DNA from 3 places in the Microtetraspora malaysiensis genome. Region 2 is predicted to be linked to each of the others. Evidence: riboswitches for the same ligand, from Rfam matches in the RefSeq annotation. Region 2 holds a riboswitch; each other region holds the start of a gene.

Region 1 (4,966 bases), 3.0 Mb from region 2:
GGCATCGTCGGCTTCCCTGAGCGGGGGGAGGTGTGGATACACGGCAACACCGTGTGCTTGGCGGGGGAGGTGCCGGAGGACTGGCGGGACGTCCGGTAAGGGGGTGTCCTCTGGAGCGACAGTCACGGGTCGGCGGGTCCGTCCTGAGTCCTTATCGCAACCAACCGGTTGGCTGAAGTCCGTTAACCTCGCAGTTCGTGCATCGTAAGGGAGCCCCCCGCGATGCCAAGAGAAGGCCCGGGCGGCGGACGCGCGGGCCAGGGTGATGCCCCGACCCGGCCAGGGGCACGGCGGCCGTACCCTTTAAAAAGGACAAGGATGAGGAGCAAGCGGATGAGTTCAGCCGGAGAGGGCCTGTCTCGTCCGCTGCCGGAGCAGGTGCGTTTACACGTGGTGGAGCTCGCGGCTCAGGTTCTGGGGTCCATGCCGGCAGCCACGATCCCGCCTCAGTTGCGCGGCATCGCCAAGTTCGACCCGCGCAAGCGCGCCCGCCTCGGCGGCGCGCCGATCGCCGCCCTGCTCGAGTCGGACAAGGAGTTCCGCGAGACGGTCGCGGAGACGCTCAGGTCCGCTTGGCCGGACCTGGCGACGGGCCTCGCCGAAGGCGTGGTCCCGGCGGCGGCCGATCCTGTGCTTGTCGCCGCCGCGGCGTACCTGATCCGCCCTCAGGACTGGCCGGATCTGGTCGAGCGCGCCCGTGAGGACCTGGAGCTGACCACGTCGGCCGAGGCGGAGCGGGACCAGGTCGAGGCGCGGCTCCGCGAGCAGCTCGCCGCCCAGCGCACGGCCGCCAAGGAGGAGGCCGAGCGGCTGCGCGAGCAGATCAGAGCCGCCCGCGGGGAGAACGCCGACCTCCGGCGCAAGCTGCACGACGCGCGTGAGCGGGCCAAGGCGGCCGACCAGCGTGCGGCCGAGCTGGAGACCGAGACGGTCGAGGCCAGGGCCAGGGTGGCGAACGCCAGCGGCGCGGCCGAGACGGAGATCCGCAGACTGAAGGAGCGCCTCGCGGACGCGGAGCGGCAGCTTGAGGCGAGCCGCCGCGCGGCCCGCGAGGGACGCAGCGTGGAGGACGCCCGCATCCGCGTGCTCATGGACGCGTTGCAGGACGCCGCCGCCGGGCTGCGCAAGGAGCTGGCCCTGCCCACGATGATCAGCAAGCCGGCCGACTACGTGTCGGCGGTGGTCCCGGGCGCGCCGAGCGTGCGCGCGGTGCCCGCCAGGGCGCTCGCCGACGACGATCCCCAGCTGTTCGACCAGTTGCTCGCCATTCCCAACCTGCACGTCATCATCGACGGCTACAACGTCACCAAGACGGGCTATCCGACGCTCACGCTGGCGGACCAGCGGGCCCGGCTCCTCACCGGGCTCGGCGGCCTCGCCGTACAGGCCAGGGTGGAGGTGACCTGCGTCTTCGACGGAGCGGAGCTCAACGGGCCGGTGCAGGTGTCGGCTCCGCGCGGGGTCCGGGTGATGTTCAGCGCCCCGGGTCAGATCGCCGATGATCTCATCCGCCAGCTCGTCAAGGCGGAGCCCGCCGGGCGCGCCATCGCGGTGGTCTCCTCCGACCGCGAGGTGGCCGATTCCGTACGCCGGATGGGGGCGCGGCCGGTGCCGTCGCTGCTGTTGCTCCGGCGTCTCGGCCGTGCGTGATCACTGAGGGTTCCCTGCTGGTCGCCATAGGTGATGAGCGGTGCGAATACCTGCGAATAGGTTGAATCACCATGATCGCCTGAGTAAAGTCGCGCCCCAGATTTGTCTATATCGAAGGGGACGTCAGTGCGAGGGCGTGTACCCGCGGTCGTTGTCGGCTTGGCAGCTGTGGCGCTGCTGTTGCCAATAACTGGCGCCCAGGCCGACCCCAAGCCCACGGTCGCGCAGGCCAAGGCCAAGCTGAAGAAGCTGAACGAGCAGGCCGACAAGGTCGTGGACCAGTACAACGCGGCCAACGAGAAGTGGAAGAAGGCCAAGAAGCAGTACGCCGAGATCAACGCCAGCTACACCAAGAAGGCCGAGAGGGTCGACGTACTGCGCGAGAGTCTGGTGACGGTCGCCACCAGCACGTACCAGACCGGAGACATCGTCTCCATGGGGCTGCTCTACAGCCCGAACCCCGAATCGATGCTCAGCGGCCTCGCCGCGCTCGACCAGCTTTCGCAGGGGCGGGCCCGGCAGCTCAACGAGTACCAGGGCGCCATCGCTGATCTCAAGAAACAGCGGGATCAGAAGAAGGGCGTCTACGTTGAGGCCACCAAGGTCAAAGCCGACCTCCTCAAGGAGAAGAAGCAGGCCGACCAGCTGGTCAAGGAGCAGACCGAGCTGCTGCGCCGCATCGGGGCGTACAACCCGGGCAACACCAACAGCGCCGGTGCCGTGTATTCCGGGCCCGCCTCGGGTAACGCGCTCGCCGCGCTTCAGTTCGCCTACCGGCAGATCGGCAAGCCGTACCGGTACGGCGCGACCGGGCCGGGCTCGTGGGACTGCTCGGGACTCGTCCAGGCCGCGTGGTCGGCCGGCGGGGTGTCGCTGCCACGGACGAGCTATGAGCAGTGGGCGTGGGGGGCGAGCCGCAAGGTCCCGCTCAACGCGCTGCAGGCCGGCGACCTGCTCTGGCATGCCGGGCTCGGCCATGTGGGCATCTACGCCGGAAACGGCAAGGTCGTCCACGCTCCGCAGACGGGTGACGTGGTGAAGGTCGTCACGCTGGCCCAGTACAACGCGATGGGGGCGGTGCGCCCTTGATCCGTGCCGCTGGATAGCGGACTCTCGATCTGGCGGGACACCGGCTGACCGGTGTCCCGCTTCGCGTATGCGGCCTTGCTCTTCCGGCTTGGCCGGGTCGGGCGCTTCGCCGGAAGGAACCCGCGGTCCTCGCGACGCCCGCGGGCCAACGCTGCGGTCCTCGCTCCCTACCGCTCCGCGCCCGCGATCCTGGTGATACGTATGCGGACAGCGCGCCGGCTCACGTGCCCTGCCCGCCCCCAGGGGCCCGTCACGTCGCCCGGAGGGCCGTTACCGGCCCCACGCGGACTCCGTTGCGTGGCGCGCACCCACGCGGCCTCGCCCGAGGCCCCGCCGTCCGTCCGCCCGGCGCGCGAACAATGACGGCGTGTCGTCGGCGCGTGCGGTGCCCCTCGCCCATTCGCCGAAGCGCGGGCTGGGAAGGCGATGGAGACAAAAGATCCATCGCGAAGTACGCCGGCTCGCGCAGGGCTGGATTATGACTTCCGATCTTTAGTGAGAAATGTGATAACTCTCACACCGAAGTGGATCAAAATGGGGCCGTTGACGATCTTCGTGGCGTAAAGGCGAACGCCGGAATCGATCTCGCAATCGGAGTGATCGATGTGGCCGATGTGGCCAATTTGTGGTGTGATGCGGCAAATGTGAGCAGGGTCACATCGACTGTCCGGAAATATCGGCTACCCAGGGGTTTCCGCTTGCCCGGATCGTTTATTCGATCTTTATTTCTTGGTTAGGCCTTTGCCGTCTTGTGGCACGAATCGGTAACTTCTGGGCCGCGGTGAGCGCCACGCCACCGCCGCGAACAACGGTCCGACGCCGTGTTCGCGCAGCATCCGTCGCCAGCTTCGGGACTTCCTGAGGTGAAGCGACATGCCGAGTCCGTGCAGTCAGGAGGCACGGAGCCGGGGAACCATCGACCTTCTGCCGAAGGTCCGGGGTGAATCGGCGCGCTTCGCGCCGTAGGGCGACTTCCCCGCCCGAACCCGTCAGCTAACCCGGTAGGCGCAAGCGGAAGACCCTAGGAGCGATCCTGTCCAGCACCCCTGCACGTCTGTCCCGCCTTGCCCGCGTCACCCTGGGCGGCGCCGCGATCGGCGTCTCCTTCGGGGCCGTCGGCGCCTCCCCCGCCTCGGCCGACCCCGTGACGGACGGCCTCACCATGGAGAAGGTCACGACCACGAGTGCGACGGCCCTGACGGAAGCCGAAATGTCGGCCACCGTGACGGTCGCCACCGCGCAGACCTCCAGCCGCCAGTCCAAGGCGGCCCGCCAGCAGCAGCTGGCCCGCAAGGCCGTCGAAGTGGCCAAGAAGCAACTCGGCGACCCGTACCGATGGGGCGCCAGCGGCCCCGGCGCGTTCGACTGCTCGGGCCTCGTCCAGTACGCCTGGCAGAAGGCCGGCGTGGACATCCCGCGCACCACCTGGTCACAGCGCAGCGGTGTGAAGAAGAAGGTCGCCTGGAGCAAGCTCAAGCCCGGTGACCTCATCTTCACGAGCGGCGGCGGCCACGTCGGTATGTACGTCGGAAAGGGCAAGATGATCCACTCGCCGCACACCGGCGCGGTGGTCCGCATCGACAAGCTCGACGCCTACCGCAAGAGCAGCTTCGTCGGAGCGGTCCGCCCCGGCAGCTGAGAACACAGGAGCGCCCGCCGATGGGCGGTGAGCGTCCGATGCCGACAGCCGTTCCCCCGGGCTGTCGGACCTGACGCTCCCGACGTGCCCCCAGGAGCGTCCCCGCCCATCGGCCGGGTACGTCCGGCAGAAGAAGACCCCATCCCGGGCGCGCCCGGGACGCCCCCCGGCCGGGGTGGGGTCTGACCGGACACGCCTCGCGGCCCCGTCCCTCGTCCAGAGGGGCGGGGTCGCGGCATATCCGGCGACCCGTACGATTTCCGCATGCTCGCTCTGGCCCGCCTCACGGCGGCCGTGCTGGTCGTGGCGTCGGTGACCGGCCTGGCCGCCGACGCCCCACCCGACCGGGCCTTCGCCACGGCGCGGACGGTCATGGGGGAGCACCCCGAGATATGGGTCGGCGCCTCCATCGCCAGGGGGAAGCACGCCGTCGTCGTCACCGGGCATGCGGCGTCCACGCCGCCGTCCCTCTCCACGCCTGGGGCCCGTGCCGGAGCCGGGCTCGCCGACGTGGCCGACTCCGCTCGCCGTACGGTCGCCCGGGTCTGGGGGCAGGTGGACGCGGTGATCCTCGTCCCGGCGACCGAC
Region 2 (4,966 bases):
GATCCTTGTGGGGGAGGGGTGACGATGCCGCTTTCCGATGTGGTTTCCCGTGGCGAGAGCCCCGGGCCGGAAAGCGAACGCGCCGGTCTCAGCGACGACGACCTCAGGCTGCTGGCCGAACTGGCCAAGGGCGGCACTGTGGACAAGGTGGGCCGCCGCCTCGACGTGAGCGGGCGCACCGTGCGGCGGCGGCTGCGGGGCATCTGCGATCGGCTCGGCGTCGCGACCGCCATCGAGGCGGTCGCGTGGGCGGCCAGGCGCCGCCTGATCTGACCACCGGACCCCGGAAACGCGTCAGCCCCTGATCCTCTGCTCGATCAGGGGCTGCCACGTGAGTGCGCGCTGCGGCCGGTTCCGGCCCGCTCCGGCCCGCTCTAGTCCGCGATCCGTACGACGCCGACGATGGGCCGGTTGGCCAGGGGGGCGATCCGGACCACGTCGCCCGTGCGCGGCGCGTGGACCATGTAGCCGCCGCCGATGTAGATGCCCACGTGGTGCAGGTCCTGGTAGAAGAAGACCAGGTCACCGGGGCGCATGTCCTTGACGGGGACGTGCGTGCCGGACGACCACTGCGAGCCGGTGTAGTGGGGGAGGCTGATGCCGACCCTCTGGTAGGCCGCCAGGACCAGCCCGGAGCAGTCGAAGGAGCTCGGGCCGTCGGCGCCCCACACGTACGGCTTGAGCTGCTGCGTGAGGGCCCAGCGCGCCGCCTCGGCGGCCTTGCCGTTGCCGATGATGGGGAAGTCCAGCCGCCTGGCGGAGCTGCCCCTGCCGACGCTCCCCGCGACCTTGCTGTAGAGGTTGCTCTCGGACTTCTTGACCAGCTTGCGGATCTTGTCGGTCTGCCCGGCGATGCCGGAGAGCAGGTCCTTCACTTCCTTCTGCCGCGCCTTGGCGCTGGTCCTGGCCCGCTCGGCCGCCTCCATCGCCTTGGCGACCTGGGCGACCTCCTCGCCCTGCTGCATCTGGAGCGCGTACGTCGTGGACGCCCGGTCGAGGTAGGACTCCGGGTTGTCCGAGCCGAACAGTGCCAACGCGGAGCCGAGGCCGCCGGTCATGTAGGTGTTCTGGGCGAGCAGGCTGGCCGTCCTGCGCCGGGTCTCCAGCTCGGCCTCGCTCTTGGCCAGGGTCTTCTTCGAGAGCTCGGCGGACCGCTCGGCCTCCTTGAGCTTGACCCGGGCGCCGTTGTACTGCTCGGTGAGGGTCTCGATCTCGTCGTAGAGCCGCTCGACCTCGGCGGTCAGCTCCTTGAGGCTGGGCTTGGGGTCGGCCGTCGCGGACACCGCGGGGACGGCGAAGGTCATCGCGATGAGGGTGACGCCGAGGAACGCGGCCCTGCGGATCGGGCCGCCGGCGGAAGACCGGGGGCGGCGCCGTCGCCCGCGGGCGTGTCTGCCCGCCGATCGTCCTCCAGAGATGCGCACCAAAGCTCCTCTCCTACGCGTGCCCGGCAGGGGGATTCCGTGCCGCGTGGCTCCCGGAGGAGACGGCTGCGTCTGCCTGGCACTCTGGCCGCCTACCGGGTTAGCTGTCGGGTTCGGGCCGGAGTAGCCCTACCTTTCGGATTCACCCCGTGACGACCCGGGGGCGACCCCGGATCTTCGCAGTTGGTTCCCCGGCTCCCCTCGGCATGGGCGCCTGGGGATTCGGCGGTCCGGTCGTCGCGCCTTTCACGATTACCGGCATCGTCGGTGGACACTAGTGCACCCGGGGTTCCTGCTCAACCAGAACTCCGGATTCCGTCTAGGTTCCACAACCGAACGATCACGGTCGGGTTACATGTGGTAGAGGGGCCAAACGGCCGTTACTCGGCGTTGACCAGGTCGGCGCCGTCTTCGCGGCAGGTCACCGCGCTCTCCGCCTTTCCTAAAGGGGAAATTTCCGGAACGCGGATCGATGGAGAGCGGAACGTGCGCGAACGGATACAGGGCGTGAGGTGATCCGGAAGCCTCCGAGGTTTGGGCATGACCGATACTCCACCTCCCCGCATGCGGGCCCTCTTCGCGCGCTCACGTCGCCCGCTCGCCGACTAGGCTGGCCGTTCATGGAGCAGGTTGCGGGCCGGTCCTCGGACGCCGAGAGCGGCCAACGCGCGCCCCGGGATGTGCGGGTGCGCCGGGCCAGGACCCTCGACGTCCGTGCCATCCGCTGTCTCGTCGACGAGTACTCCGGCGTCGGGCCGCGGCTGCTGAAGAAGACCACGGTCACCCTCTACGAGGACGTCCAGGAGTTCTGGGTGGCCGAGCTCGACGGCGTGGTGGTCGGCTGCGGGGCGCTGCACGTGCTCTGGGAGGACCTGGCCGAGATTCGCACGGTGGCGGTCGATCCTGGCGTACGCGGCATGGGCGTGGGCCACCGGATCGTCGCCGCGCTCATCGACGCGGCCCGCGAGCTGGGCGTGCGCCGGGTTTTCTGCCTGACCTTCGAGGTGGCCTTCTTCGGAAGGCATGGGTTCGCGCCCATTCACGGGACTCCGGTGTCCTCGGAGGTGTACGCCGAGCTTCTCGCTTCCTACGACGAGGGGGTGGCCGAGTTCCTCGATCTCGAACACGTCAAACCCAACACGTTGGGTAATACGCGCATGTTGCTGCATCTCCACCCACGATCCTGACCATTGTGGTGACCGATGGGAAAGGTGACTGTTGACATTCCTGTCGCTACTTTGGCCATATCGGCATGCGCATGACGATTGTGCATGCGAACCCGAAACGAGGTGAAACGGTGAGCTCCGGACAGCCGCCGTACCCCCACGACGCGCCGGACGGCACCCCACCGCCGCCTTCGGACCGTGAGCAGGGTACGGGCAACCCCAGCCAGCAGCACGACCCTGACATGACGGTCGTCACCTATCGCAACACGTCCCAGAACCCCGCCCAGCCGACCGGCCCGCAGCAGGCATACGGGTACGGCCAGCAGCACGACCAGCAGGTATACGGCCAGCCCCAGCAGGGTTACGGCCAGCAGCCCCAGCAGCCCCAGCAGGGCTACGGCCAGCAGCAGCCCTACGGCACGGGCGCCTTCGGCCAGCCCGCGCCCTACGGTCAGCAGCCCCAGCAGGGTTACGGCCAGGAGCAGCAGGCGTACGGTCAGCAGCCGCAGCAGGGCTACGGTCAGCAGCCGCAGCAGGGTTATGGCGGCCAGCAGCCCCAGCAGGGCTATGGTCAGTCCGACTACGGCCAGCAGGGGTACGGCCAGCAGGGGCAGGGCCAGCAGGCCGGTACCGGCGCCTTCGGCCAGCCCCAGGGGTACGGGCAGCAGCCCGGCTACCCGCAGCAGCAGCCCCAGCCCGGCTACGGGCAGGAGCAGCAGCAGGGCTATGGCCAGCAGCCCCAGCAGGGTTACGGCCAGGAGCAGCAGGCGTACGGTCAGCAGCCGCAGCAGGGCTATGGCCAGCAGCCCCAGCAGGGCTACGGTCAGTCCGACTACGGCCAGCAGGGGTACGGCCAGCAGCAGGGATATGCCCAGCAGCCCGACTACGGTCAGCAGGGCTACGGCCAGCAGCCCCAGCAGGGCTACGGCCAGGCCTATCCCCAGCAGGGGTACGGCCAGCCCGGTTACGGCCAGCCGTACGGCGCGCCGGCCGGCGCGGTCCCGCCCGGCGCCCCCGCCCCGCTCGCCGAGTGGTGGCAGCGCCTCGTGGCCCGCCTCATCGACGGCGTGATCATCGGTATCCCGTTCGGCATCATCTCGGCGGTGCTCACGGCGATCATTGTCACCGCGCCCAGCTTCGACGAGCGGACGGGCGCCTTCAGCGCCGGAGGCGGCGTCTTCCTGGCGAGTCTGCTCATCGCGATCGTCTCCGCCCTGGTGATGAGCGGATATGAGTTCCTGATGCTCAAGCAGCGCGGCCAGACCGTCGGCAAGATCGCCATGGGCATCAAGGTCGTCCCCGTCGGCGGCGCCCTCCCGCCCGGCGGCCTCCCGGTGGACGCGGCCGCCAAGCGCGCCGGAGTCCTTTATGGACCGCAGTTCCTCAGGTGGATCCCGATCGTCGGCTGGATCCTGAGCATCTTCTCGGTGATCAACGTCCTCTGGCAGCTCTGGGACCGGCCGTTGCAGCAGGCGCTGCACGACAAGGCGGCCGGCACGGTAGTCGTGAAGATCAAGTAGCCCGATCCCGGGAAACTCCGGGAAAACGGGACCGATGGAACGGGCCATCGGTCCCGTTTTCTTAGGATCGGGGCGGGGATCGGAAGTGTGCCGAAAAGGCGGCAGAAAAGCGGTAACAGTCGGGATCGTCGGTGCGATGCTTGGGGCACGCAAGCCCGCACACTGAGAGGTGACCCAATGACTGCGGAACCGCCCCCCGGCCAGAACCCCTACGGTTCGGCTCCGCCACCTCCGCCGCCCGGCTCCTATCCGCCGCCGGGTTCTTATGGAGGCCCGCAGGGCGCATATGGAGCGGGACAGGGCGCGCCCCTTCCGCCGGGCGTTCCGGCCCCGCTCGCCGAATGGTGGGAACGGCTGGTCGCGCGAATCATCGACACGATCGTCTTCGGCGTCGTGTACCTGATTCTCACCGGCGTCCTGGTGATCGGGGGCGGCGGCTCCTTTCTCAGCACCTTCATCCCCGGCCTGATCGCCTATGGTGCGTACACGGCCTACGATTACGTGCTGCACTCGAAGGACGGCCAGACCGTCGGAAAGAAGATCATGAAGATCCGGGTGGTCGCCCTCGGGGGCGCGCCGCTGGATTCCTCGGTCGTGATGAGGCGCTCGGTGGCCTATCCGGGCGTCCTCGTGCTCTACGGCATTCCGCTCGTCGGACTCCTGGCCAGCCTTTTCGCCTTGGCGACCGGCGTGTTCATCCTCGTCGACAAGCCCCTGAGCCAGGGGCTTCACGACAAGGTCGCCGGAACCGTGGTGGTGAAGGCGGCCGGTTGATCTCCGGAACAACTTGACCGGCGTCCGGTCAAAACGGTGGGGCGGGCCAGTGGTGGACCGCCCCACTTGTCATTCATGGGTA
Region 3 (4,966 bases), 4.2 Mb from region 2:
GCGACCGCGCCGGTCATCGCGCTGGCCCGGTCGGAGGCCATGAAGGCCGCCACGTCGGCGACCTCGGCCAGGGTCGGCAGCCGCTTGAGCATGGTGGCCTGTTCGCCACCGGCCTGGAACTGCTCCGGCGTGAGACCGACGGTCGGGGCGATCAGGGAGAAGACCTCGGCGATGAGAGGGGTCTCGGGGATGGAGTTGGAGCGCAGGCACACCACCCGGACGCCAGCCGGGCCCAGCTCGGCCGCCAGCACGCGGGAGAACGCCTCGATGGCGGCCCAGGCCGGGGCCATGCCGCCGACGAGCGGGGCGGCCAGCCGCGCGGGTGTGGCGGACAGCGTCATGATCACCCCGGAGCCCTGCTCGGTCATGTGCCGGGCCGCCGCCGTCGCGGTGATGAACTGGGCTTTGGTGTAAAAGTCGATCGGACGGCTGAAATCCTGCTCTGGCAGGTCGGCCAGGGGGGTGCCCTGAAGACCCCGGTGCGATATGCCCGTGGCGTTGAAAGAGATGTCGATCTGACCGGCCGCGCGCCTCACCTCGGCCAGGTGGTCGGCCACCATCGTGCGGTCCAGGACATCCACGCGGGCGAACTCGGCCTGTCCGCCCGCGCTCACAATCTTGTCGGCCAGCACCTCAAGCCGATCGAGATCACGTCCGGTGAGGAAGACGCGGGCTCCCTCCCGAGCGAAGGTCTCGGCCACAGCACCGCCAACCGCTCCGGTGGCCCCGTAAATGACAGCGTTCTTGTTCACCAGCATGGTGTCCTCCAGTGGAGATACGAAGATGCCGATCTACTAGCATCATGAAAGCAATCTAGATCGCGCAGTTGCGTGATGCAAGTTGCCTGCGTGGCGGTGAGGAGTGCCTGATGCTCGGCAGGTTGTACGACAACGAGGTGTGTTCGGCGGCACGCGCCCTGGAGATCGTCGGTGAGCGCTGGAGCCTGCTGATCATCCGCAACGCGATGTTCACGGGCGCCACCCGGTTCACAGAGTTCCAGCGCGCGCTCCGCATCGCCCCGAACATCCTGACCAGCCGCCTGCAGCGGTTCGTCGAGGCCGGCCTGATGGAGACCAGGCCTCAGCCGGACGCCCCCGAGGTGCACGAGTACGTCCTCACCGACAAAGGACTGGACCTCCAGCCTGTGATCATCGCGCTCACCCACTGGGGTGACCGCTGGGCCGCCCCCGACGGACCGCCGATCATCTACCGGCACGACGGTTGTGACGGCCCCCTCCGCCAGCACCTCACCTGCGACAACTGCGGCGCCACCCCAACGTCCGCGGAGGTCGGCGTCCTCCGGGGACCCGGCATGCCACCCGGCCGCTGAAAGCCGACTGACGGGAACATTTGTCCAATCCGCCGGCGGCACGGACGGCGACAGCGGGCTCATGATTACTTCCCCGGGGGTCGACGACGGCCGGAGGCCGGGTTCAGCCCGTGGAGTGCGGCGCATCTCCGCCTCCTGATCCGGACAGCAGAACGCCCCCGGCGGTCTGCCGGGGGCGTTCATGGGGTCACGTCTGTCAGACGGACATCACGCGGTGTAGACGGGGTAGCCGAAGCCCGTCACCTGGCTCATCGGCCGGGTGCGGATCTCGACCTTGCCGTTGCCGGTGTTGCCTTCGACGGTCTTGATGGTGCCGTCGCCGTTGTCCTTGACGACGAGGCCGACGTGGTCGATGCCGTAGATGCTCTTGCCGCCGTTCCAGTCGAAGAACACGACCGCGCCGGGCGTGGCCTTGTTGCCCCAGCGGTGGTTGTCCTGGAACCACTTGGCGTGCTGGACGGTGTAGGCGTCCCAGCCGAGGACCGGGCGCAGACCCGCCTTCTCGCCGACCCAGGAGACGAACATGTCGCACCAGGGGGCGTTGGCGTAGGCGTTGACGTGGCCGCCGTCACGGGCGACGGTCTCCTTCGCCCGCTGCGAGCTCATGTACCACTCGTGGAACTTGGTGCCGCCGCCGTTGGCGTTCTCGCTGACGCCGACCTGGTCCTGCGCGATCTTCAGGAGCTGCTCGGGGCTCACCTTAGGCAGCGAGGCGGCCTTCTTCATGAGGGGGCTGACGCTGGCCGCCTGCGTGCCGGCCGGAAGGGTCTCCGCGTGGGCCGCGGCCATCGTCACGGGGACGGCGGTGCCGGCGGCGAGGATTCCGGTGATCAGGGCAGTACGAAGAAGAGTCTTAGGGGCTCGCATTACGGGGGTCTACTCCCTTGCTTCCAAGCCGCCTACCGGGTTAGCTGACGGGTTCGGGCGTGGAAGTCGCCCTACGGTACGGCTGTACCGATTCACCCCAGAGTGATGGTGGGTCCCCGGCTCCGCGACGACGCGGACTCAGCGGTCGAGCGGTCAGGTCCAGGAAAGGACAACCGCATGATCGGTTATGGGGCAGGCATACTGCGCAGAGGTCAGGTATGCGCCGTGTTCCCAGAACAGTAATAGACGAACCCAAATCGGTCAAGCATGGACAAACTGGGACATAGTTCCGTAATGATCGGTTAATGGGGTTCCGGCCTCAGGGTCAGGGAGATCGACGATCGGCCGCAGGGCGCGCAACCCCCTGCGGGTACGCCGATCCCGATGCCGCGGGCAGAGATCGGCGGCCGGGCGCCGGCGCGCGGCGGCAGCCCCGTAAAGATCTACGAAGAGGCTTGGGCCGGGCATGGGGATTCCCTGGTCATCGGGATGCCGTCGACGAGCGGCGAGATGTGCCGGACCGGGCGCCGGCCCCGGGCGGATCGAGGTCCGGGGCTCCGGCGAGGCCGAGATCGCTGAGCGGAGACCGTGTCCGGGCGGGCGAGTGGCGGGACAGCAGGCATCCGATCAGCGCGGCGGCGAGGCCGGCCAGCCCGGCCGCCGCGAAGCCGCCCGCCGGCACCGACAGGTCGATCGCTCCCCCCACGATCGGGGACCCGAGCGCGAAACCCGCGCTCAGCGCCGAGGATTGCAGCCCTGTCGCTTCGCCACGCACGCTGGCGGGCGCGAGCCGGCTCACCGCGTCGGCCACCGTGGAAAGAGTCGGCGCGGCGAGCAGCCCCGCACCGACACCGGCCACGCACAACCAGGGCCAATCGTGGGCCAGCCCGGCAGGAATGGTCGCCAGCCCGAGCAGACCGAGCAGCAGCCACGTGGGCAGCGGCCGGGGGAGCGCGCCGTACACCAGCCCACCGACGATGGAGGCTACGCCGTACACCGCCACGACCACGGCGGCCCAGGACACCTGGCCCGCCTCTTCGAGGGTGGCGACGATGGCCAGGTCGGTACCACTGAGCAGCATCGTGACGCCGAACGCCATCACCAGCACGGCGATCATGTCCGGGCCCAGCCACTCCCGGCGACGGGGGCGGCCGGCCGTGTCGGCCTCCGCCTCGTCCTCGGCACGCAGCGGCGGGTTGAGCAAGGCGATCCCCGCTCCACCCGCCACGATCGCGGCGCCGACGCCCCAGGCCACCACGCCGGGGGACACCTTCGCCGCGCAGAGGATCACGATCGGTGGGCCCACCATGTACGACAGCTCGCCCTGCACCGATTCCAGCGCGAACGCGGCCCGGCGCTGTCCCGCCGTCGTCATCGCGGCGATCGCCTGCCTGGTCACCAGCGAGGCCGGCACCAGCAGCAGACCCGCCGCGAAGGCGGCGACCAGCAGGATCCCGTACGGCATTATCGGCACGCTCAGCCAGAACACGACCTGCAGTACGACAGTGACCCGCAATACGATGCGCGGACCCCGCCAGTCGATCATGCGGCCAAGCAGCGGCCCGCCCAGCGCCATCCCTGCGGTCATAGCCGCCGCGACGCCACCCGCTGCCGCGTAGCTCATGTCCAGGCCCAGCACGACATACATCGTCAGCGCCATCACAGATGCTGTGATGGCGGTACGGGCGAGCAGCGACATGCTCAGCAGTGGTGCCATTCCTGGCACGGCGAGTACCTGTCGGTAGCTGGTCACCTGCGTGACGCTAGATCCTCTGCCGTGCCATAGGAAGTGGTTATTTTGTTGGAGATGGCATAATGAATACTTATGGCTGGGGATCTTGAGACCGCGTTGCTGCGGTCATTCGTCACCGCCGTGCGGGCGGGCAGCATCAGCCGCGCCGCGACCGCGCTCGGACACACCCAGCCCGCGCTCAGCCAGCAGTTGCGCAAGCTCGAGAGCGTCGTCGGCCGTCCGCTGCTGCACCGGTCGCCATCTGGCGTCTCGCCGACGCGGGCGGGTGAGGAGCTCCTGCCGTACGCCGAACGCATTCTCACGCTCTCCGCACAGGCACTCACCGAAACCGGGCGCGCGCTTACCGGCCACTGCGGCATCGGGCTGCTTGAAGACCTTGCCGCGTCCCGGCTTCCGCAGGCCCTCGCCGACCTCGCCCGGCTGCACCCCGGCGCGACGTTGGAGGTGCTGAGCCTTTCCAACGCCGCGATGCGGGAGGCCTACGACGCGGGCCGCGTCCAACTCGTGCTCGACGCGGTGCCGGACGTTCCCGGGCCGCCGCGCTGGACGGTACGCCGCCCGCTGGTCTGGGCGATCGGCCAGGGGGTGGACGTGACTGCCGACCCGCTGCCGGTGGTGCTGTTCTCGAACCCGTGCTCCTGGCGCACGTCAGTGCTGGAAACGATGGAACGTGCCGATCGGCGCTGGCGGGTGGCGTTCGAAAGCAACAGCCTGGTCGGTGTCCTCGCCGCGGTACGGGCCGGGCTCGGCGTCGCGGCGCTCATGCCCGCAAACCTCGAACCAGCCATGGCCTGCCACAACGCGGACGCCCTGCCCACCCTGCCGGACGTCGAGCTCGGTCTCGTACGGCACCCACCGACCGAAGGTGATCCCCTGATCGATGCGGTGGAGACCGCGCTACGACGCATGATCTGAGAATGGCGGCTGGGTCAGCGGGCAGATCCCGGCGTCAAGCCCCGCCGCGCCCGGTGGGGACCGTGGAAGGTCTGTGCGATCGCTTCGACGGTGTGGGTGCC

Evidence for each region. Region 2 has a riboswitch for cyclic di-AMP ahead of ACQP1V_RS01785 (NlpC/P60 family protein). Riboswitches for the same ligand answer to the same signal wherever they lie in the genome.
Region 1: linked by a shared signal. The riboswitch ahead of ACQP1V_RS30750 (C40 family peptidase) and the one ahead of ACQP1V_RS01785 (NlpC/P60 family protein) in region 2 are both predicted to bind cyclic di-AMP.
Region 3: linked by a shared signal. The riboswitch ahead of ACQP1V_RS21645 (CHAP domain-containing protein) and the one ahead of ACQP1V_RS01785 (NlpC/P60 family protein) in region 2 are both predicted to bind cyclic di-AMP.

The regions. Positions count from the first base shown of each region.
Region 1 covers NZ_CP191998.1:6,530,235-6,535,200, reverse strand. The annotation lists gene ACQP1V_RS30765 (hypothetical protein) at 1-99, shown strand, start outside; gene ACQP1V_RS30760 (NYN domain-containing protein) at 334-1,650, shown strand; gene ACQP1V_RS30755 (C40 family peptidase) at 1,777-2,739, shown strand; cyclic di-AMP (ydaO/yuaA leader) riboswitch at 3,604-3,762, shown strand; gene ACQP1V_RS30750 (C40 family peptidase) at 3,950-4,378, shown strand; gene ACQP1V_RS30745 (hypothetical protein) at 4,643-4,966, shown strand, end outside.
Region 2 covers NZ_CP191998.1:350,820-355,785, forward strand. The annotation lists gene ACQP1V_RS01780 (LuxR C-terminal-related transcriptional regulator) at 25-273, shown strand; gene ACQP1V_RS01785 (NlpC/P60 family protein) at 375-1,304, opposite strand; cyclic di-AMP (ydaO/yuaA leader) riboswitch at 1,500-1,647, opposite strand; gene ACQP1V_RS01790 (amino-acid N-acetyltransferase) at 2,045-2,611, shown strand; gene ACQP1V_RS01795 (RDD family protein) at 2,722-4,110, shown strand; gene ACQP1V_RS01800 (RDD family protein) at 4,288-4,884, shown strand.
Region 3 covers NZ_CP191998.1:4,567,811-4,572,776, reverse strand. The annotation lists gene ACQP1V_RS21655 (SDR family NAD(P)-dependent oxidoreductase) at 1-758, opposite strand, end outside; gene ACQP1V_RS21650 (winged helix-turn-helix transcriptional regulator) at 869-1,330, shown strand; gene ACQP1V_RS21645 (CHAP domain-containing protein) at 1,538-2,197, opposite strand; cyclic di-AMP (ydaO/yuaA leader) riboswitch at 2,212-2,351, opposite strand; gene ACQP1V_RS21640 (MFS transporter) at 2,679-3,950, opposite strand; gene ACQP1V_RS21635 (LysR family transcriptional regulator) at 4,023-4,865, shown strand.